4 regions of the Bradyrhizobium sp. SZCCHNS1022 genome follow, and region 1 is predicted to be linked to each of the others. Evidence: predicted binding sites of a transcription regulator. Region 1 holds the regulator's gene; each other region holds the start of a gene.

Region 1 (5,340 bases):
GCCGAGCCGGTGGCCGCGAGCGTCGCCAGCGTGCGGCCGTGGAACGCGCCCTCGAACGTAACGATGCGGTAACGTTCCGGATGCCCCTTGGCGGCGTGATGCTTGCGCGTGATCTTGATCGCGCATTCCATCGCTTCGGCGCCGGAATTGGCGAAGAACACGTAGTCGGCGAAGCTCTGCTCGCACAGCCGCGCCGCAAGCCGCTCGCCGTCCGGGCTCTTGAACAGGTTCGACATGTGCCAGAGCTTGGTCGCCTGCTCCTGCAGCGCCTTCACCAAATGCGGATGCGCGTGACCCAGCGCATTCACGGCGACGCCGGAGGTGAAGTCGAGATAGCGCTCGCCATTGGTCGCGATCAGCCAGGCGCCCTCGCCGCGCTCGAAGGCGAGATCGATCCGGGCAAATACGGGGAGCAGATGCGACGCGACGTCCGTCATGGCTGATCACTTGAGCTGACGGGCCGGTCAAGACGCGCACGAGGAGGCGCAAAGCAGCGCCATCGCGCACCCGGGACCCGGCCCTGGAAAACAAAATGTGCCGCCTTTTCAAGGCGGCACGGACAACTATTGTATGCGCAGGACGTTCGCTGTCAACACGCGTGAGCCAGCCGCCTCAGCGCGGAACAGGTGGGGTTTCCGGTCGATGACAGTGCTAAGCGTTCCCGGTCCACATCGACGGAAGGTGTGGACGGTGGCCCCCGACTCTTGCGCGGGAGTCACGGCATATTGTAGCGTTTTTCGCATCGAGTACGACATCTCGTGCAGCAGGTCTGATCCTTAAGAGTTCGGTGGTTCGGCGTACACGTCCGGGCGCGCATCTCGCGCCCGGCGAGGGCTAAGGGATTCTGCGAGCAGGGATTTTCGTGAGTTTGGCACCGCAGCGCTGTCCCGAAACTGGCCAGCGAAACGCGAAGGGAAAGGTGCGATGACGGTATTGACCTGGTCAGACGATCGCGTCGAGCAGTTGAAAAAGCTCTGGGAGGCCGGACTGTCGGCCAGCCAGATCGCAGCGGAGCTCGGAAATGTGACGCGCAACGCCGTGATCGGCAAGGTCCACAGGCTCGGCCTCTCCGGTCGCGCCAAGAGCCCTGCCGCCGCCGCTCCGCGTCAGCGCAAGGCGCGCCCCGCTCAGCCGATGATGCGGGTGGCCCGCCCGGTGGCGCGCGGCAATACCGCGCTCGCCCAGGTGTTCGAGGTCGAGACGGAGCCCGATCCGATCACCTTCGACAATGTGGTGCCGATGAACCAGCGGCTGTCGCTGCTCGAGCTCCGCGAAGGCACCTGCCACTGGCCGGTCGGCGATCCCGCCAGCGCGGACTTCTTCTTCTGCGGCGGCAAGGCGCTGAACGGCCTGCCCTATTGCGCGCAGCATTCGCGCATCGCCTATCAGCCCGCGGCCGATCGCCGTCGTCACCCCGGCAAGAGCCCGGCACGTTGATCTGTTGCGCATCTTGGACGCGCTGTTAGCTCAGCCATCAGCTGTCGTCCCCGCGAACGCGGGGACCCATAACCACCGGCGGGCGTGGTTATGATGGATGTTAGCTACAGCTGCAGCTCTATCATCAGCATTTGCGGTTATGGGTACCGGCGTTCGCCGGGATGACGGCGGCGCACGTTGCAAGCGCGCTTGTCATGACAAAAAAGGCGGAGCCGAAGCTCCGCCTTTGATCGGTCGCTGTTTGTCGCTGCGCGATCGCCCTCAGCTCACGATTCCGCCTTCGCGAAGCGGTCGTCGAGCGCATAGCCCGCGCCACGCACGGTGCGGATCGGATCCTGTTCGCGTCCCGGATTGAGCAGCTTGCGCAAGCGTCCGATGTGCACGTCCACCGTACGCTCGTCGATGTAGATGTCGCGGCCCCAGACGCTGTCGAGCAGCTGCTCGCGGCTGAACACGCGGCCCGGATGTTCCAGGAAGAACTCGAGCAGCCGATATTCGGTCGGCCCGAGATCGATCGGCCGGCCGGAGCGGGCGACGCGGCGCTTCTCGCGATCGAGCTCGATGTCGCCATAGGCGAGCACGGTGGCGAGCCGTTCGGGGCTCGCGCGACGGAGCAGACCCTTCACGCGGGCCAACAGCTCGGGCACCGAGAACGGCTTGACGATGTAATCGTCCGCCCCGGTGGCGAGCCCGCGGACCCGCTCGCTCTCCTCACCGCGCGCCGTCAGCATGATGATCGGCAGCTGCTTGGTCTCGGGCCGGGCGCGCAGGCGCCGGCACAGCTCGATGCCGGACAGCCCCGGCAGCATCCAGTCCAGCACCACGAGATCGGGCACCCGTTCCTTCAGTCGCGTGTCGGCGTCGTCGCCGCGCGCAACCGTCTCGACCTCGTAACCTTCGGTCTCGAGATTGTAGCGCAGCAGCGTCGTCAGCGCTTCCTCGTCTTCCACAACCAGAATGCGCGCACTCATCGCTCAGCTTCTCTCTCAGTTTCCGGGGGCGGTGGCCGCGAAGGACGTCATGTCGCCCTTCGGACGCTTGTCGATCATCGGCTGGCCTTCGATCATGTAGAACACGGTTTCCGCGATGTTGGTCGCATGATCGCCGATCCGTTCGATGTTCTTGGCGCAGAACATCAGGTGAATGCAGAACGAGATGTTGCGGGGATCTTCCATCATGTAGGTGAGCAGCTCGCGGAACAGCGAGGTGCAGATGGCGTCGACCTCCTCGTCGCCCTTCCACACCGTCATCGCCGCCGGCAGATCGTGGGCGGCATAGGCGTCGAGCACCGACTTGACCTGCGACTGCACCAGGTCGGTCATGTGCTCCAAACCGCGGATCAGCTTCAAGGGATGGAAATCGCTCTCCAGCGCGGCGACGCGCTTGCCGATGTTCTTGGCGAGGTCGCCGATCCGCTCGAGGTCGGTCGCAACCCGCATCGCGCCGACGATCTCGCGCAGGTCCACCGCCATCGGCTGCCGGCGGGCGATGGTGAGCACCGCGCGCTCCTCGATCAGCCGCTGCAGACTGTCGATCTCGGCGTCCGTCTGGATCACCCGCTCGCCGAGCGCGACGTCGCGCCGCACCAGCGCGTCGACGGAATCCACGATCAGCCGCTCGGCCAAGCCGCCCATCTCCGCGACCAGCCGCGTCAGCTCCTGCAGGTCGCTGTCAAACGCCTTGACGGTATGTTCACTGGCCATCTCTATCTCCTCGGCAATGCCGTCGTAGTCCGGCGCGTCAATTCGGGTCTCGCTGCCTCAGCCAACTGCCCCTTGCCGACCGATGCAAGGGGTCCGTTTCCGGCATCAGCCGAAGCGGCCGGTGATGTAGTCCTGGGTCCGCCGATCGCTCGGCGAGGTGAAGATCTTGCTGGTATCGTCGAACTCGATCAGCTCGCCGAGATACATGAAGGCGGTCTTGTCGGAGACGCGGGCCGCCTGCTGCATGTTGTGGGTCACGATCGCGATCGTGTAGTTGTCCGACAGCTCCTGGATCAACTCCTCGACCTTGGCGGTCGAGATCGGATCGAGCGCCGAGCACGGCTCGTCGAACAGGATCACCTCGGGACGCACCGCAACGGTGCGGGCAATACAGAGACGCTGTTGCTGGCCGCCGGAAAGGCTCAGGCCCGAGGCGTTGAGCTTGTCCTTGACCTCGTTCCACAGCGCGCCGCCGCGCAACGCCTTCTCGACCCGGTCATCCATCTCGGATTTGGAGATCTTCTCATACAGGCGGATGCCGAAGGCGATGTTCTCGTAGATCGTCATCGGGAACGGCGTCGGCTTCTGGAACACCATGCCGACGCGCGCACGCAAGAGGTTCAGGTCGAGCTTGGGGTCGAGGATGTTGGTGTTGTCCAGCATCAGCTGGCCTTCGGCGCGCTGGCCCGGATACAGATCATACATCCGGTTGAAGATGCGCAGCAGCGTGGACTTGCCGCAGCCGGACGGTCCGATGAAGGCCGTCACCCGGTTGGTTCCGAGCGACAGGTTGATGTTCTTCAGCGCATGGTGATCGCCGTAATAAAAGTTCAGGTTCCGGACCGTCACCTTCGCCGGAGCGTCCGGCAAGGATTTGTTCGGAATGACGCCCGCCGGACTTGAGACGGAAACAGACATGTCGGTCATTTTGCGCTCCTCTCGGCGCCCAGAATGCGGGCCCCGATGTTCAGGGCAAGTACGGTCAAGGTAATCAAAAGGGCCCCGGTCCAGGCCAGCTGCTTCCAATAGGCATAGGGGCTCTGGACGAAGTTGTTGATGGTCACCGGCAGGTTGGCCATCGTGTGGGTAAGATCGAGGCTCCAGAACTGGTTCGACAACGCAGTGAACAGGAGCGGCGCGGTCTCGCCGGCCACGCGAGCGGTCGCCAGCAGGACGCCCGTGATCAAGCCGGAGCGCGCCGCGCGATAGGCGATGCGCCGGATCACCAGCGAACGCGGCAGGCCAAGTGCGGAGGCGGCCTCACGCAGCGGATTGGGCACCAGCAGCAGCATGTCCTCGGTGGTGCGCAGCACGACCGGAATCACGATCACGGCAAGCGCCAGACAGCCCGCGATGGCCGAGAAGCCGCCCATCGGAACCACGACCGCGCCATAGATGAACAGGCCGATGATGATGGATGGGGCAGAGAGCAGGATGTCGTTGATGAAACGGATCACCGAAGTCAACCGGTCATGGCGACCATACTCGGCGAGGTAGGTGCCGGCGAACAAGCCGAGTGGAGCACCGACGCCGACGCCGAAGACCGTCATGATGATCGAGCCTACGATGGCGTTGCGCAGGCCGCCGTCGCTCGATCCCGGCGGCGGCGTATCGGTCGCGAAGACCTGCACGGTCAGGCCAGCCAGGCCCTGGTAGAGCAGATCGATCAGGATCAGTGCGAGCCAGGTCACGCCGAACAGCGCGGCAAGCACGCACAGCGCACGGACGAAGATGTCCTTGCGGCGGCGGCGGCCATAGATCCGGTTGGCCGGATTGATGGGCGTATCGGTAGACGTCATGCGATCTCTCCTGCCCTATCCATCCGGCTTATTTTCCGGCCTTGGCTTCGAGCCGCAGCAGCATCAGGCGCGCGCCGGCGAGCACGAAGAAGGTGAGAACGAACAGCAACAGTCCGAGCAGAATCAGGGCCGACTGGTGCAAACCGTCGCTCTCCTGGAATTCCGATGCGATCGCCGCCGAGATCGTGGTGCCCGGCGCGAAGATCGACGAGGAGATGCGGAACGAGTTGCCGATGATGAACGTCACTGCCATGGTCTCGCCGAGCGCCCGGCCGAGCGCCAGCATGATGCCGCCGATGACGCCGACCCGGGTGTAAGGGATCACCACGCTGCGCACGACCTCCCAGGTGGTGCAGCCGACGCCATAGGCGGCCTCCTTCAAGACCGGCGGCACGGTCTTG
Region 2 (5,340 bases), on a different contig from region 1:
CTCGACACTGGCGCCAAGGCCATCGCCGGTAATGCTGCCGAGCCGCGATTGCCAATAAAGCGCAACGGCGGGAATGACGATCAACGCCACGAGCGTCGGGCGCGCGCCGATGAGGGCCAGTAGGAGAAGCGCCAGCGCCCAGCCGCCAATCAGGAGCCAACCGACACTGTTTGCAACGCTGGCCCCGAGCCCCGGCTTCAATGATACGAGCAGCCTGCTCCAAACCAACGTGCCCCAGCGCGCCCAGGCCGGAATGAGCACCAGCGCCCCGATCGCAAGCGACGCCGGCAGATGCGCGATGAGCACGAGCTTCGCCGCGATCTGCAAGGCGATCGCGACCACGGCAAAATTGCCGGCATGAGGATCACCCAGCACCTCGATGAAGCGATCGGGCTTGCCGTGCGAGGCGCCGAATGCGTCGGCCACGTCGCCGAGCCCATCGAGATGCAGCGCGCCGGTGATCCAGATCCAGGCCACGACCACAGCGAGCGCAACGACCCAAGGATTGCTGCCGTGGAGAATGCGCGCGATCAAGGCAAGACATATCCCGACGACGAGTCCGACGGCGGGGAAGAACATCGCGGCGCGCTTGAGATCGCCGGGTCGCATGTCGGCGACACGCGGGGTCGGGAGGCGCGTAAGAAACTGCAGCGCGATCCAGAATTCACGACGACTCATGGCTGGATGATCTCGATGATTTCGCCCCAGAGCGCATCGTCCTCGCCGCGCCCGATCTCGAGCGTGATACGAGTCGCGGGATTGATGCGCAAACTCCACAGCGACCGCAGCGGCCAGTTCAAGATCAACGACAGCGCAGCACGGATGGCCCCGCCGTGCGTCACGATCAGCACGGGAGAGAGCTCAGGTTCTGTCGTCAGCCTGTCGAGGGCTCGACCGACGCGATCGCGCAAAGACACCCAGCTTTCCCCGCCGGGCGCGGTAAAAGCCGTGGGATCGGCGTAGAACGCCTGCAGCAATGCGGCATGATCAGGCCGCGCCGCGATCTCGTCCCGTGATCGCCCGTCCCAACGACCGAAATCGAGTTCGCTCCAGTCGGGGTCGATATGGACCACCGTGCCCGATCGTCGGGCCAAATCGTCGGCAGCAGCCCGCGCCCGCGCCCGCGGCGAGCACACGATGTGCCTCCATGCTCCGTCTTGGGTCTGCTTGGCAAATTGCCGCCACCCCATCTCGCTCAGCGGCGGATCGCTGCGGCCGTCGAGATAGCGCTCGCGCCCGGTGTCGCCGTGCCGCAGCAGATCGATCCGCATCAGCTGTCGCGGCCCGACACCGCGGCTTCGGCAAAAGTCGCCATCTCGTTATGAAGCGCGCATGCCAGCCGCAGCAGGGGCAACGCAGTCGCCGCCCCCGAGGCTTCGCCGAGCCGCAGATCGAGATCGATCAGCGGCCGCGCACCGAGTGCGTCCAGCACGACGCGGTGGCCCAGTTCGGCCGAACGATGCGAGAAGAGGAGCCATGGCCGACACGACGGATTGAGCTTCACGGCAGCAAGGGCGGCGACCGAGACGATGAAGCCGTCGATCAGAACCGGTACACCCATTCGTGCAGCAGCAATGATCGCGCCGGTCATTGCGACGATCTCGAGCCCACCGACCGCGGCGAGCACGGTCTCCACGGGGGTGCCAACTTCCAGTCCATGCAATGCGAGCGCGTCGGCAATCACGCGCGCCTTTCGCGCGCGCCCTTCCCCATCCAGCCCGGTGCCGCTCCCGACGATTTCAGCCGCGGGCCATCCCAGGAGCGCAGCCGCAATCGCCGAGGCGGAGGTCGTATTGCCGATCCCCATCTCACCGAGAATCACCAGCTGCGGCTTGGGCTCCGCCTGGCGCGCGATTGCGCGCTGCCCGCAGGCGAGCGCAAAAGCCACCTCCTCGGATGTCAGAGCCGTCTCGACGCCGAAATCGCGGGTCCCGCGCCGTGGCTTATCGACGATCACACCCGGTATCGGCTGATCGCCCAACGTGCCGGCGTCGACGACTTCGAGCGGACAACCGAGCGTGCGCGCCAGCACCGAGATTGCCGCCCCGCCACCGGCGAAGTTGTGCAACATCTGGACGGTGACCTCGGGCGGATAGGCCGATACACCGCGGGCCGCGATGCCATGATCGCCAGCGAACAGGATGATCGGCGCCCGCTCCGCCCCCGGCCTGTCGGTGGCCTGGAGCGCCGCCAACTCCACTGCGATCTCCTCCAGTCGTCCGAGCGCGCCGAGCGGCTTGGTCAATTGCGCCTGCCGCGCCAGCGCCGACTGGCGGTGACGCTCCGAGGTGGCCGGGCATTCAAGGCTGATCCATTCAGGTAACACACTGAGATCCTTGGCACAGATTCGAACTGGCTCGATTGCCATCGAGCCGGCGGCGTGACAAGCAGCGTCCTACCGTTGATTTGAACGCGCTGGCCCTGACGACACTCTACACTGTCATTGAACTGTCATGGAATGTACCGACAGCTGGCCTCCGACCCAAACTTGGCAGACCCGCATGGACTATTTCCGACGCTTCACCTTCCTGTTCGCCGCTCCGGTCTTTGAGCCCGACGACCTCGCGGGCGTCCGTTTCAACCAGATCATCGAAGAGATCCAGCGTTCCGGGTTCGAGGTGGTGCGGGCCCGCAAGCTCGAAGACGCCGAGATCGCCGTGCAGACCGATGCCGCGATCGGCTGCATGGTGGTCGATTGGGGCAAGAAGGGTCTCGAGGGCAAAACCATGGCCCTGATCAACCTGATGCGCCGGCGCGGCCTCGATTTTCCGATCATCCTCCTGATCCGGCGCAAGCGGTTCGAGGATCTGCCGGTCGAGGTGCTCGACTTCATCGACGGCTATGTGTTCCTGTCGGAGGAAACGCCGCCCTTCATCGCCAAGAACCTGATCAGCCGGCTCAAGCAATATGCCGAGACGTTGAAGACGCCGTTCTTCGGCACGCTCGTCGACTATGCCGAGGAAGGCAATCAGCTCTGGACCTGCCCCGGGCACAATGGCGGCGTGTTCTACAGCCGCAGCCCGATCGGCCGGATCTTCGTCGAGCATCTCGGCGAAGCCGTGTTCCGCGACGACCTCGACAATTCCGTCCTCGACCTCGGCGACCTCCTGACCCATGAGGGACCGGCGCTGCGGGCGCAGAAGGAAGCGGCGCAGATCTTCGGCGCCGAAAAGACCTATTTCGTGCTGAACGGCACCTCCACCTCGAACAAGGTGGTGCTGGGAGCGCTGGTCACCGACGGCGACCTCGTGCTGTTCGACCGGAACAATCACAAGGCCGCCCACCATGGCGCGCTGCTGATCTCCGGCGGCATCCCGATTTATGTCCCGACGGTCCGCAATGCCTGGGGCCTGATCGGCCCGATGCGCTGGGACCTGCTCGACGAGGAGCATCTGCGCCAGCAGATCCGCAACAACCCGCTGGTCAAGGACCCCGACGCCTGGCGCAGGGAGCGCCCGTTCCGCGTCGCCGTGGTCGAGCAGTGCACCTATGACGGCTCGATCCACAGCGCCGAGATGATCCTGAAGCGGATCGGCCACCTCTGCGAGTACATCATGTTCGACGAGGCCTGGGCCGGGTTCATGAAATTCCACCCTCTCTATGCCGGCCGCTTCGCGATGGGGCTTTCGGAACTGGGCCCGAACGCGCCTGGGATCATCGCCACCCAATCCACGCACAAGCAGCTTGCCAGCTTCTCCCAGGCCTCGCAGATCCACGTCAAGGATCGCCACATCAAGGGCCAGCGGCGCCGGATCGAGCATCGGCGCTTCAACGAAAGCTTCATGCAGCACGCCTCGACTTCGCCGTTCTATCCGCTGTTCGCCTCGCTCGATGTCGGCGCGCAGATGATGAAGGGGCGTTCCGGCGAAGTGCTGTGGGATGACACGATCCGGCTCGGCATCGAATTGCGCAAGAAGATCCGGGCGATGCGCCGGGAATTTGAGGAGAAGGAGAAGGATCCGGCGCGGCGCTGGTTCTTCGAGCCGTTCGTGCCGGACCGCGTGGCGATCCCGGATGCCGCAAGCCCGGGCGGGGTCCATGACGTCGCGTGGGAGGCGATCTCGACCGACCAGTTGGCCACCGACGCGTCCCTCTGGCAGCTCGGTCCCAATTCCACCTGGCACGGCTTTCCGAACATGGAGGCCGGTTTCGCCATGACCGATCCGAACAAGCTGACGCTGCTGACCCCCGGCTTCGACCGGGCGACCGGCGGCTATGCCGAGCACGGCATCCCCGCGCCCGTGGTCGCGCAATATCTCCGCGAGAACCGGATCGTGGCCGAGAAGAACGACCTCAACTCGCTCTTGTTTCTGCTGACACCGGGCGTGGAGGCCAGCAAGGCCGGCACGCTGATCAGCGGCCTCGTCGCCTTCAAGAGGCTGCACGACGACAACGTGCTGTTGGAGGATGCGATCCCGGAATTCACCCGCCGCCGCTTTGGCCGTTATGGCAAGGTGCGGCTGCGCGACCTCTGCGCCGAGATGCACCGTTTCTATCGTGCGGCCGACGTGAGTGCGCTGCAGGCCAAGCAGTTCCTGCCCGAGCACATGCCGGAGATTGCGATCTCCCCCCGCGAGGCTGCTCGCGCCCTGATGCGCAATGACGTCGATTATCTGCCGATCGACAAGATCGCCGGCCGGATCGCGACCACGCCGTTCGTGGTCTATCCGCCCGGAATCGCCACCATCGTGCCGGGCGAACGCCTGTCGGAACGGGCCAAGCCGATGATCGATTACCTGAAGATGTTCGAACAGGCCTTCAACACCTTCCCCGGTTTCGACGTCGAGATCCAAGGGCTCTACAAGGAGATCGACGAGGCGGGCCGCATCCGCCTCTACACCTATGTCGCAGCCGAGTGAGTCCGCGCCGATGGAGAATTCGATCGCAGCCGTCCAGAGCGAGCCGCCGGTGCTCGTCCGCCCGTCGCGCGACGAGGACGTCGAGGCCATGCTCGCGATCTATCGCCGGCACATCCGCCGCGGGGTCGAAGACGGCGCCGCCAATTCCGGCGTGCCGGAGCCGGACGATCTCAGGCAACGGCGCAAGAACCTGCGCAACCATCGCATGCCGCATCTGGTCGCGACATTCCGCGCCGAGATCGTAGGCTATGCCTACGTCGTGCCGTTCCGGAAGCGGCCCGCCTATCGCTTCGCCGTGAAGCACTCGATCTATGTGCATCACGAGCATCTCGGCCGCGGCGTCGGCCGGCTGCTGATGCAGGCATTGATCGACGCCTGTGCGGCGGCCGGCTTTCGCCAGATGATCGGCTATATCGACGCCGACAACACCGCCTCGCTCGGCATCCACGAGCGATTTGGCTTTACCCGGGTCGGGCTTCTC
Region 3 (5,340 bases), 750 kb from region 1:
CCGCTCGCGCGAGAGCGGCGTCACTCCCTGACTCAGCATTGCCATTTCTACGCCCTCTTGGCTCAGTGTTGGCCCTGTCGATTTGTTTCACGCTATGTACAGAAGTGGACCGACAGGGGAACTCTGGTATGGTGGTTTCGTTCCAGGAACCCGCCGGCGTGCTTGTGCGAAGGCGCTGGCTGCGGGGGCCGTCCTTCATCTCTGGAACCCCGCTCATGACCGCTTCGCAGCTCGGCTTGCCGGAGCTCTATCAGGACATATTGATCGTCGAGGACGATCCGATCATCGCGCTTGGCCTGGAAGATACGATCCTCGGCTTCGGCGTGCCGACCGTGCGTGTTGCCGCCAACGTCGCGAACGCGCTCGTGATGATCGAGCAGCGCGCGCCGGATTTCGCGCTGCTCGATGTCGGACTGGTGCGCGGCAATAGCTTCGCCGTGGCTGAGCGGCTGGCTGCGCTGCAGATCCCGTTCGCCTTCGCGACCGGCTATGACGCCGACCGCGTGCCCGCGCAATTCTCCGACCGGCCGCGGCTGCAGAAGCCTTGCCCGACGGATGCACTGGAAGCGGCGCTGCGGCGGAAGACGTAGCGAGCGGAGCTGATCGCACCGCTACTGAATTCCCTTTCCCGGCAAGCGGCAGGGCAATCGCATATGACTGTAGCTTCGGGCCTCATGGTTCTCCCGGCGAAGCATCGTCCGGAGACGCGCGGCTTCGCCGCGCCCTCACCATGAGGGTCTGTCATTTTGCCGCAAAACAGGCCCTCGTCCTGAGGAGCTCGCCGGAGGCGAGCGTCTCGAAGGACGGCCGCGGGAGAAATCGTCGGCGGCACTCACTCCAGCTTCGGATCGAGCGTGGTCGACCACAGCGCGATGTCGGCGCGATCGCGCAAGGTGACCGTCATCTGTCCGGTGGCGCCTTCGATCTTGACGTGGCCGAAGAACTGCATGCCCGCCGACGGCGGCAGGTTCTGCTTGTCGAGGCCGGGCGCCTTGATGAAGCGCACCTCGGGGCCGAACGTGTTGTCGAGCTCGTTCGGTCCGAACGTGCCGGCATGCAGCGGCCCCGAGACGAACTCCCAGAACGGCTCGAAGTCCTGGAATTGCGCCTTGTCCGGATTGTAGTAATGCGCGGCGGCGTAGTGGACGTCGGCGGTCAGCCACACCGTGTTCTGGATCGGCGCCGTCTTGATGAAGCGGAGGATCTCGGCGATCTCGAGCTCGCGGCCGCGCGGCGGACCGTCACCTTGCGCGAACGCTTCAGAGCCGCGTTTGTTGGCGGCATCGTCATAGACGATCAGGCTGAGCGGCATGTCGGAAGCGATCACCTTCCAGGTCGCGCGCGAGTTCAACAGCGCCCGCTTCAGCCAGCGCATCTGCTCGGGACCGAGGAAATAGGCATCGGGACCGTATTCGGTCTGCTGATTCGGGTTGTTCGGACCGCGATAGGAGCGCTCGTCCAGCATGAACACGTCGAGATGCGGACCATAGGAGATGCTGCGATAGACGCGACCGGGCTCGACAATGCTTTCGCGCAGCGGATACATCTCGTGGAAGGCGCGCGCGGCGCGCGCCGCCAGCAGCTGGATGTTGCGCTCCTTGTAGGCGGCTGGAAGATCCTTCGAGGCCGACCAGTTGTTGGTGACCTCGTGATCGTCCCACTGCACGAAGATCGGCACCTCGGCATTGAAGGCGCGGACATTGTCGTCGAGGAAATTGTATTTGTGAGCGGCGCGGAATTCGTCGAGCGTCTCGGCGACCTTGGCCTTCTCCGGGATGGTGAGATTCTTCCAGAGCTTGCCGTCGGAAAGCTTCACCTCGGATGCGATCACACCGTCGGCATAGATGGTGTCGCCGGAGTGGATGAAGAAGTCCGGCCGGTGCTTTTTCATGGTCGAGAACGTGAACATGCCCCCGTCGTCCGGGTTGATGCCCCAGCCTTGTCCTGCGACGTCGCCGCCCCAGACGAAGCTGACATCGCGCTTGTCCGCCGGCGCGGTGCGGAAGCGTCCGACGAGCGGCTCGCTCTCGATGTCGGGATGCGACAAGTCGCGGAATTTGACGCGGTAGAAGATTTCCTGGCCGCCGGGCAGGTTCTCGACCAGCATCTTGGCCGTGTAGTCACTTTCCGGCAGCGCTGCGATCGGCGGCAGCGCACGGGCGTCCTTGAACGTGTCCGATGTGGCGACCTCGACCAGCATCTGCGCGGGTCGGTCGGCGCGCGACCAGATCACGCCGCCGTCGCTGCTCACATCGCCGGACTGCACACCGTGAGTGATCTGCGGCCGGTCGGCGGCGCGGCTGAGGTAAGGCATGGCCAGCGTGCTGACGCCGGCTGCGGCCGCGGTGGACAGGAAGCGGCGGCGGGAGAGCGCATGGAAAGCGCGGCGTGGGATTCGGATCGTCATGAATATCTCCTCCGGGGCGGCGGCGAGTCGCGCCCGAATGTACGACCGAAGAGCTAGGAAAATTCGATGACAGCGCGATTACGCGAAGGCGCCACAGGGGAGGATTTTGCGAGCCGTTCCGATGTCGGTCCACGAAGCTGACGTCGGCTGGCGGTGAAGCGCCAGCGTTGCATCGCGGCTGGACTTGCCTTGGTATCAGGTGCCGGTCGCGCGCAATTGGGGACCGTTGCCGGTGCCGGCGCGCGGCGGGGTCTGCGGCATGCTCATCAGGATCAGCTTGCGGTCGGCGACCGCATTGTGGAACTGCTCGAGCGCGATGTTGAAGGCGGTGAGCGCGGCGTGCTCGATCGCGCCATCCTCGAAACAGGCAAGCGTGTTGCGCAGGATGTCGTCGGCTTCGCTCTGCATGTTGTCGAGCTCTTCGGGGGAATCGCTCTTGCGCGCGATCGTGATCATTTCGAGCAGCCGGTCACGCATCGAACTGTTGATGAACCGCTCGTCCTTCTTCAGATAGCCGGCGAACCAGGCACCGATCGAGCCCATCGCCGAGAGCGCCATCAGGCTCCACCAGATGTAATCGCTGTAGCGGTCGAGGAAGGTCTTCTCCTCGCCGTCGACAAAGGCAGCCGCTCCCGGATGCACCGGGATCGCGGCGTCCTTGTCGGTGTCGGGGGTCTCGATCTTCGCAGCCAACGGGAATTCCGACATCAGCTGCTGGCGCACCGAAAACAGCTGGCGGGCGAAGGCGGAGACGGTCGATTCCGCCAAGCCTTTGCGCGCCACGATGTGGTGGTTGAAGCTGATCGTCTTCACCTCGTCCTCGGGCCGGTCGGGCGAGCCGCCGAAGGCGCCGGCCGGGATGTCGGCCGCTTCATATTCCGGATGATTCTGCGCGATCGCTTCCGCAGAATCGATCGCAAGGAAGGTCGGTGTGCCGCCATCCTTGGTGGAGGCTGCGATCGCCTCCGTCGTGATCTTGCTGTTGACAGGTCCCGCAGCCAGCCAGACGTCGGCTTTCTGACTGCGCACCGCGTCGATGGCCTCGGTGATCGGGAATTGCAGGATATCGACCTTGCCGGGATCGACGCCATATTGCTGCAGGATCACCTTGAGCAGATTGACGTTGGCCGGAGTGCGGCCGATGACGCCGATCTTGCGGCCGGCGAGCTGCGAAATCTTGGTGATCTTCGCGCCCTTCCTCCGGCCCTTGGCCGGGGGCACCCATAGCACCGCGACGTTCTTGCGCAGCGTTGCCACGGCCTGCGCGTTCTTCGGAACGTTGAGGTCGCCGCGGATGATGGCGAGATCGACCTTGCCTTCGGCGAGCGCCTGCGCGCTTTCGGCGGCGCCCTCGGTCTGCACCGGACGCAAGCGGACATAGCCGTGATTTTGCGAAAACGCCTGGGTCAGCGCCTGCACCACCCTGAGATCGTCGCTGTTGGGAGGACCGACGGCGATCTTTAGCGGCACCGGGCGCATCGCAAAGTAATAGCCGCCGATAAGCGCGCCGACGATCGCCAGAATTCCGGCGACGACGATGAACACGACGGGGCGGACCGGCGAGCGCGGTTTTGTCGGGATCTGAGCTTCCACCAGGTCCAATCCTCCCATGATCGCGCTGGCGACAGTCGCCGATGGGTCTGGTTCCGAGCCGCTAGGCCAAACTTGTAGCAAATATCTTGCCTGAAGAGGGTTACATCTGCGTCATGGTTACCGAGATGCGCTGGGCTCGACCGGCGGGATCGGTTCCGCGAACGATGCGAATGCATGGTTTGGGATCGATGTCGGGAAGGTTCCCCTTGCGACGGCGGGCGCGAGGGCGGACAGTATGGCCATACCGGGCAGGCCGATGGCAGGGCGGCGGGTCCGATCAGCGGAACGTTAGCGAGAGGAGGCGATCATGGCGGAGCGATTGTCGGCCGAGGCGCGGGCCGCGGCCCTGGGCGAGCTTTCCGGCTGGACCGAACTGGACGGCCGCGACGCGATCAGGCGAACCTTCACTTTCAAGGATTTCAACGCGGCCTTCGGCTTCATGTGCCGCGTCGCGCTGGTGGCCGAGAAGCGCGACCATCATCCGGAATGGCGCAATGTCTACCGTACCGTCGAGGTGGTGCTGGCGACACACGACGCCGGCGGCGTCACGAAGCTGGATATCGAACTGGCCAAGGCGATGGATGCGATCGCAGCGCAGATGGGCGCATAATGTGCTCTCCTCCCTTATCTGGCTTGCGGGTCGCGGAGCCATCCCCACATCTTGTGGCGGCAGGCCGCTAGGATCGCGGCACGAGGGGAACCAAACGTGGCATCCGACACCACCGACTATACTGTGGGTTTCGAACCGGCCGACCGCCTCGCGCGCGACCGCGATAGTGTGCGCCGCAGGTTCTGGACCACGTTCAAGCGGGTGATGGCGAAGCTGCCCTTCGCCGAAGACCTGCTCGCCGCCTATTACTGCGCGTTCGACAGCGAGACGCCGCGTCACGTCCAGGCCGCGCTGCTCGGCGCCATCGCCTATTTCATCCTGCCGTTCGATTTCATTCCGGACGTGATGCCGGTGCTCGGCTTCACCGACGATGCGGCCGTGCTCGCCACGGCCATCCGCATGGTCGCCTCGCACATCACCCCCGATCATCGCGCCGCCGCACGCGCCGCGCTAAAGCGCGGGCTGGAGGGGGACGAAGAGGACAAGGCCAATTAGCTGTCCGGTGGCGGCACCAGTGCACGGCACGTGGCGTCCGCCGAGGTCACGCGATGTGCGCGTGAGAATAACGCAAGAGAAAAGCCCCGCGGCATGACCGCGGGGCTTTTGTTTGCTTGAGCAGCTGATCGGCTACAGCCTCAGCGCTGCCGCGTCTGCGTCCGCGGGCTGCCGTTCCGCTCGGCCTCCCAGGCCTGGAACTGCTTGAACAGGGCCTCGCGATCGGCCTCGCTCT
Region 4 (5,340 bases), on a different contig from region 1:
TCGATCTGCTGCGCAGCACCGGTCTTGGCGCCGCCGCCTTCGAGCAGGCGCACGCCGCCGTCACGGATGTCGTAGGTGCCGATGAAGTCGCGGCCGCGGCCCACGGGCCACGTCATCGGGGTGGTGTCGAGCGCCAGCGTCTTCTCGATCTCGTCCATCAGCTCGAAAGTATCGCGGCTCTCGCGATCCATCTTGTTGATGAAGGTGATGATCGGGATGTCGCGCAGGCGGCAAACCTCGAACAGTTTTCGCGTGCGCGCCTCGATGCCCTTGGCGGCGTCGATCACCATGACCGCGGAATCGACCGCGGTCAGCGTGCGGTAAGTATCCTCGCTGAAGTCCTCGTGGCCCGGCGTGTCCAGCAGGTTGAACACGAGCCCCTCGAACTCGAAAGTCATGACCGAGGTGACGACCGAGATGCCGCGCTCGCGCTCGATCTTCATCCAGTCCGAGCGGGTGTTGCGGCGCTCGCCCTTGGCTTTGACCTGTCCGGCCAGATTGATGGCACCGCCGAACAGCAGCAGCTTTTCCGTCAGCGTGGTCTTGCCGGCGTCCGGATGCGAGATGATGGCAAAGGTGCGCCGTCGTGCCACCTCGTCGGAGAGCGGCGAGCGGATTGGCGTTTCGGTCATAAGCGCGGAATCGGACATGAGGCGGCGAGCGTCTTGAGGGCGTCGGACGTGATGTGTGACGGGAAGCGCGCGGGATCACGGCCGCTGCGCGCCCCTCATATAGGGGTTTTGCAGCGCAACTCCAACCGGCGAAATACTGCCGGAACGGTCCCTTCGGGTCAGTGCCGCAGCACCGAGACCAGCCAATAGGCCAGCGCGGCGACCAGGGCCGAGGCCGGAATCGTGAAGATCCAGGCATAGACGATCGATCCGGCCACGTTCCAGCGGACCGCCGAGGCCCGGCGGGCCGCTCCGACACCGACGATGGCGCCCGTGATCGTGTGGGTGGTCGAGACCGGCACGCCCAGCGCAGTCGCCATGAACAGCGTGATCGCGCCCCCAGTCTCGGCGCAGAAACCCTGCATCGGGGTCAGCTTGGTGATGCGCAGGCCCATGGTGCGCACGATCCGCCATCCGCCCATCAGGGTGCCCAGCGCCATCGCCGCCTGGCACGACAGCACGACCCAGAATGGAATGCCGAAGTCGCCCCCGAGATACCCCTGCGAATAGAGCAGCACCGCGATGATGCCCATCGTCTTCTGGGCGTCGTTGCCGCCATGGCCGAGCGAATAGAGCGAGGCCGAGGCGAACTGCAGGATGCGAAAGGCCCGGTCCACCGCAAAGGGCGTGGAGCGCACCGAGGCCCAGGAGACGATCGCGACCAGGATCATGGCCAGGACCAGCCCGAGCAGCGGTGACAGCACGATCGCAAGCACCGTCTTCGACAGCCCGCTCCACACGGTCGCCGACAGACCCGCCTTGGCCACCCCTGCCCCGACCAGGCCCCCGATCAAGGCGTGGGAGCTGGACGATGGAATGCCGGCCGCCCAGGTGATCAGGTTCCAGGCGATGGCGCCGAGCAGCGCGGCGAAGATCACCTGCGCGTCGACGACCGAAGGTTCGATGATGCCGGTGCCGATGGTCTGGGCGACATGCAGACCGAACACCCCGAAGGCAATGAAGTTGAAAAAGGCCGCCCAGAACACCGCATATTGCGGCCGCAGCACCCGCGTCGACACGATCGTCGCGATGGAGTTGGCGGCGTCATGCAGCCCGTTCAGGAAATCGAAGGCGAGCGCGACCGCGATCAACCCGACCAGGAGCGGAAGACCGAGAGGAGCATCCACGACGGCGCCCTACACCTGTTCGATCATGATCGAATTGATCTCATTGGCGACGTCGTCGAAACGGTCGGCGACCTTCTCCAGGTGGTCGTAGATCTCGGCGCCGATGATGAAGTCCATGGTGTTGGCGTGGCGGTGCTTGAGGAACAGCTCCTTCAGCCCGATGTCGTGGAGATCGTCGACGCGGCCCTCGAGCTTGGTCATCTCTTCGGTGATGGCGGTGATCATCGGCACATTCTGGCCGATCGCCCGCAGCAGCGGCAAAGCCCGGCCGGTCAGATTGGCGCATTCGACCAGGAGCCCGCCCATCTCGCGCATGGTCGGCTCGAACTCCTTGACCTCGAACATCATGACCGCCTTGGCGGTCTGCTGCATCTGATCGATCGCGTCGTCCATCGAGGTGATCAGACTCTTGATATCTCCGCGATCGAACGGCGTGATGAAGGTCCGGCGAACAGCCGTCAGCACCTCGCGGGTGACGTTGTCGGCCTCGTTCTCGAACTGGTTGACCCGTTGGCAGTGCATAAGGATGTCATCGCCACCCTTCAGCATGTCCTGCAGCGCCAGTGCCCCCTCGATCACCACCTTGTTGTGGCGAGCGAACAGGTCGAAAAAGCGCTCCTCCTTGGGGAGGACGGCGCGAAACAAGTGCAGCATGAGACGAGATCCATCGATCGGAAACGGGCCGAGGGCGGCCCGTCACAAATCTGTCATAACGCGGATCGCGTTCCGATAGAAGCGGAAGCCTCGTCGTCCACCGCTTTCTTGGGCAAAAAATTGCTGCAATATCAACGGCTAGAGCGAGCGCCGAAACAAATGGGCGATCTCGCCGACCACGCCGCGGCGGAAGGTCAGCACACAGGCGACGAAGATCACGCCCTGGATCACTGTCACCCACTGGCCGAACCCGGCCAGATATTGCTGCATGGCGATGATCACGAAGGCGCCGACGACCGGTCCGAACACCGTCCCCAGACCACCGACCAGGGTCATCAGCACGATCTCGCCCGACATCGACCAGTGCACGTCGGTCAGCGAGGCGTTCTGCGCCACGAACACTTTCAGCGCGCCGGCAAAGCCTGCGATCGTCCCCGACAGGATGAAGGCCAGCAGCTTGTACTGGTCGGTCTTGTAACCGAGGGAGATGGCCCGCTGCTCGTTTTCCCGGATCGACTTCAGCACCTCGCCGAAGGGCGAGTTGATGGTCCGGAAGATCAGCAGAAAGCCGGCGAGAAAGCCCACCAGCACGACATAGTACAGGACCGTCGACTTCGACAGATCGAAGATGCCGAACAGGTGCCCCTGCGGGATGCCCTGGATGCCGTCTTCGCCATGGGTGAACGGCGTCTGCAGATAGATGAAATAGAGCAACTGCGACAGCGCCAGCGTGATCATCGAGAAATAGATGCCCTGGCGCCGAATCGAGATATAGCCGGTGACGACCGAAAGCGCGAAGGCTCCCGCGACGCCGACCAGGATGCCGAGCTCCGGCGGCAAGCCCCACACTTTCAAGGCGTGCGCGCTGCAATAGCCGGCCGTGCCCAGGAACATCGCGTGGCCAAATGACAGCAGGCCGCCATAGCCGATCAAGAGGTTGAAGGCGCAGGCGAGCAGCGCAAAGCACAGCGCCTGCATCACGAAGAAGGGATAGATCCCGGTCCACGGCACCAGCGCAAGCAGCGCTGCCATGATGACGAAGGCGATCATTTCGTCGCGCATCGCGCGCGGGGTGATCGGCAATGTAGCGTCGGTGATCGAAGTCATGTCAGGCGGCCCGTCCGGTCAGACCCGTCGGCTTCACCAGCAACACCAGGACCATGAGTACGAAGACCACGGTGTTGGAAGCCTCGGGATAGAAATACTTGGTCAATCCCTCGATCACGCCGAGCGCAAAGCCGGTGATGATCGAGCCCATGATCGAGCCCATGCCGCCGATCACGACGACCGCGAAGACGACGATGATGAGGTCGGCCCCCATCAGCGGGCGGACCTGGTTGATCGGCGCCGACAATACGCCGGCGAGCGCGGCAAGACCGACACCAAGCCCGTAGGTCAGCGTGATCATGCGTGGCACGTTGATGCCAAAGGCACGCACCAAGGTGGGATTTTCGGTCGCGGCGCGCAGGTAAGCACCGAGCCGGGTGCGCTCGATCAGGAACCAGGTGGCGACGCAGACGACGAGCGAAAACACCACGACCCAGCCGCGATAGACGGGCAAGAACATGAAGCCGAGATTCATGCCGCCGCGGAGCTGCTCTGGGATCGAATAGGGCAGACCAGAGGAGCCGAAATAGTTCTGGAAGACGCCCTGCACGATCAGCGCGATGCCGAAGGTGAGTAACAGGCCGTAGAGATGGTCGAGGCCGGCCAGCCACTGCAGGAGCGTGCGCTCCAGGATCATACCGAAGATCCCGACCGCGATCGGCGCCAGGATCAGCGCCCACCAATAGCCGAGTCCAGTGACGTTCAGGAGAAAATAGGCGCAGAACGCGCCCATCATGTAGAGCGCGCCATGGGCGAAGTTGATGATGTTGAGCATGCCGAAGATGACGGCAAGCCCGAGACTGAGCAGCGCGTAGAACGAGCCGTTGATCAGTCCGACCAGAAGCTGTGCGTAGAGGGCTTGCATCCTTGGTGTCTCTTCGTCGTTTCGCTCGTCGTCGATTGCGTTGGCGTCGTTTGGCGACGCCTATCCTGATGCTTTCCGTCCCGGCATCCGTCGGCGCAAGGCCTCGGCGGCCGTCAGACGCCGAGATAGCTGTGCAGCTTGTCCATATTGGCCGGCAGTTCGGCATTGGAAAAGCCGTCGATCACCTTGCCGTGTTCGACGACGAAATAGCGGTCGGCCACGGTGGAGGCGAAACGGAAGTTCTGTTCGACCAGGAGGATCGTAAAGCCCTCCTTCTTCAGCCGCGCGATGGTGTGGCCGATCTGCTGAATGATCACCGGAGCGAGGCCCTCGGTCGGCTCGTCCAGCATCAACAGGCTCGCACCGGTGCGCAGGATGCGCGCGATCGCCAGCATCTGCTGCTCGCCGCCGGAGAGCTTGGTCCCCTGGCTCTTCAAGCGCTCCTTCAGGTTCGGAAACAGCTCGAAGATCTGCTCGAGCGAAAGTCCGCCGGCGCGGACTACCGGCGGCAGCAGCAGGTTCTCACGCACGTCCAGGCTCGCGAAGATGCCGCGCTCCTCCGGACACAGCGCGATGCCGAGCCGCGCGATCTTGTCGGAGGTCATGCGGATCAATTCGCGCTCGTTGAAGCGCACCGAGCCTGTGCGCTTGCCGATGATCCCCATGATCGACTTCAACGTCGTGGTCTTGCCGGCGCCGTTGCGGCCGAGCAGCGTAACCACCTCGCCGGCATTCACGTTGAAGTTCATGCCGTGCAGAATGTGGGATTCGCCGTACCAGGCCTCGAGATTTTTGACCTCGAGAATGGTGTCGGTCGCAGCGGTCTCTGCGCCTCGGGTCGCGACCATCACCTCAGGCATGACCGGCTCCCAGATAGGCTTCCTTGACCCGTTCGTCCTTGGAGAGTTCGGAATAA

The links. Region 1 encodes PhoB, which activates phosphate uptake and scavenging genes when phosphate is short. Its sites were predicted from a motif close to TGTCATNNANCTGTCAT; they were not measured.
Region 2: QX071_RS30130 (Orn/Lys/Arg decarboxylase N-terminal domain-containing protein) is a predicted target of PhoB. The motif match lies at 2,439-2,455, and genes of this name have one in related genera.
Region 3: QX071_RS04060 (alkaline phosphatase D family protein) is a predicted target of PhoB. The motif match lies at 2,474-2,490, and genes of this name have one in related genera.
Region 4: QX071_RS33820 (DUF47 domain-containing protein) is a predicted target of PhoB. The motif match lies at 2,493-2,509, and genes of this name have one in related genera.

Annotation. Positions count from the first base shown of each region.
Region 1 covers NZ_JAUETT010000001.1:158,706-164,045, forward strand. Annotated here, with positions in the region: gene QX071_RS00720 (aspartate aminotransferase family protein) at 1-437, opposite strand, end outside; gene QX071_RS00725 (GcrA family cell cycle regulator) at 925-1,437, shown strand; gene phoB (phosphate regulon transcriptional regulator PhoB) at 1,704-2,408, opposite strand; gene phoU (phosphate signaling complex protein PhoU) at 2,424-3,140, opposite strand; gene pstB (phosphate ABC transporter ATP-binding protein PstB) at 3,246-4,067, opposite strand; gene pstA (phosphate ABC transporter permease PstA) at 4,064-4,939, opposite strand; gene pstC (phosphate ABC transporter permease subunit PstC) at 4,968-5,340, opposite strand, start outside.
Region 2 covers NZ_JAUETT010000006.1:421,846-427,185, forward strand. Annotated here, with positions in the region: gene QX071_RS30115 (adenosylcobinamide-GDP ribazoletransferase) at 1-678, opposite strand, end outside; gene QX071_RS30120 (histidine phosphatase family protein) at 675-1,271, opposite strand; gene cobT (nicotinate-nucleotide--dimethylbenzimidazole phosphoribosyltransferase) at 1,271-2,326, opposite strand; gene QX071_RS30130 (Orn/Lys/Arg decarboxylase N-terminal domain-containing protein) at 2,502-4,859, shown strand; gene QX071_RS30135 (GNAT family N-acetyltransferase) at 4,870-5,340, shown strand, end outside.
Region 3 covers NZ_JAUETT010000001.1:907,058-912,397, forward strand. Annotated here, with positions in the region: gene QX071_RS04050 (Crp/Fnr family transcriptional regulator) at 1-39, opposite strand, end outside; gene QX071_RS04055 (response regulator) at 216-590, shown strand; gene QX071_RS04060 (alkaline phosphatase D family protein) at 833-2,407, opposite strand; gene QX071_RS04065 (TAXI family TRAP transporter solute-binding subunit) at 2,603-3,952, opposite strand; gene QX071_RS04070 (4a-hydroxytetrahydrobiopterin dehydratase) at 4,308-4,610, shown strand; gene QX071_RS04075 (YkvA family protein) at 4,707-5,105, shown strand; gene QX071_RS04080 (TAXI family TRAP transporter solute-binding subunit) at 5,246-5,340, opposite strand, start outside.
Region 4 covers NZ_JAUETT010000010.1:1,122-6,461, forward strand. Annotated here, with positions in the region: gene QX071_RS33810 (peptide chain release factor 3) at 1-650, opposite strand, end outside; gene QX071_RS33815 (anion permease) at 791-1,798, opposite strand; gene QX071_RS33820 (DUF47 domain-containing protein) at 1,808-2,452, opposite strand; gene QX071_RS33825 (branched-chain amino acid ABC transporter permease) at 2,591-3,559, opposite strand; gene QX071_RS33830 (branched-chain amino acid ABC transporter permease) at 3,561-4,424, opposite strand; gene QX071_RS33835 (ABC transporter ATP-binding protein) at 4,538-5,284, opposite strand; gene QX071_RS33840 (ABC transporter ATP-binding protein) at 5,277-5,340, opposite strand, start outside.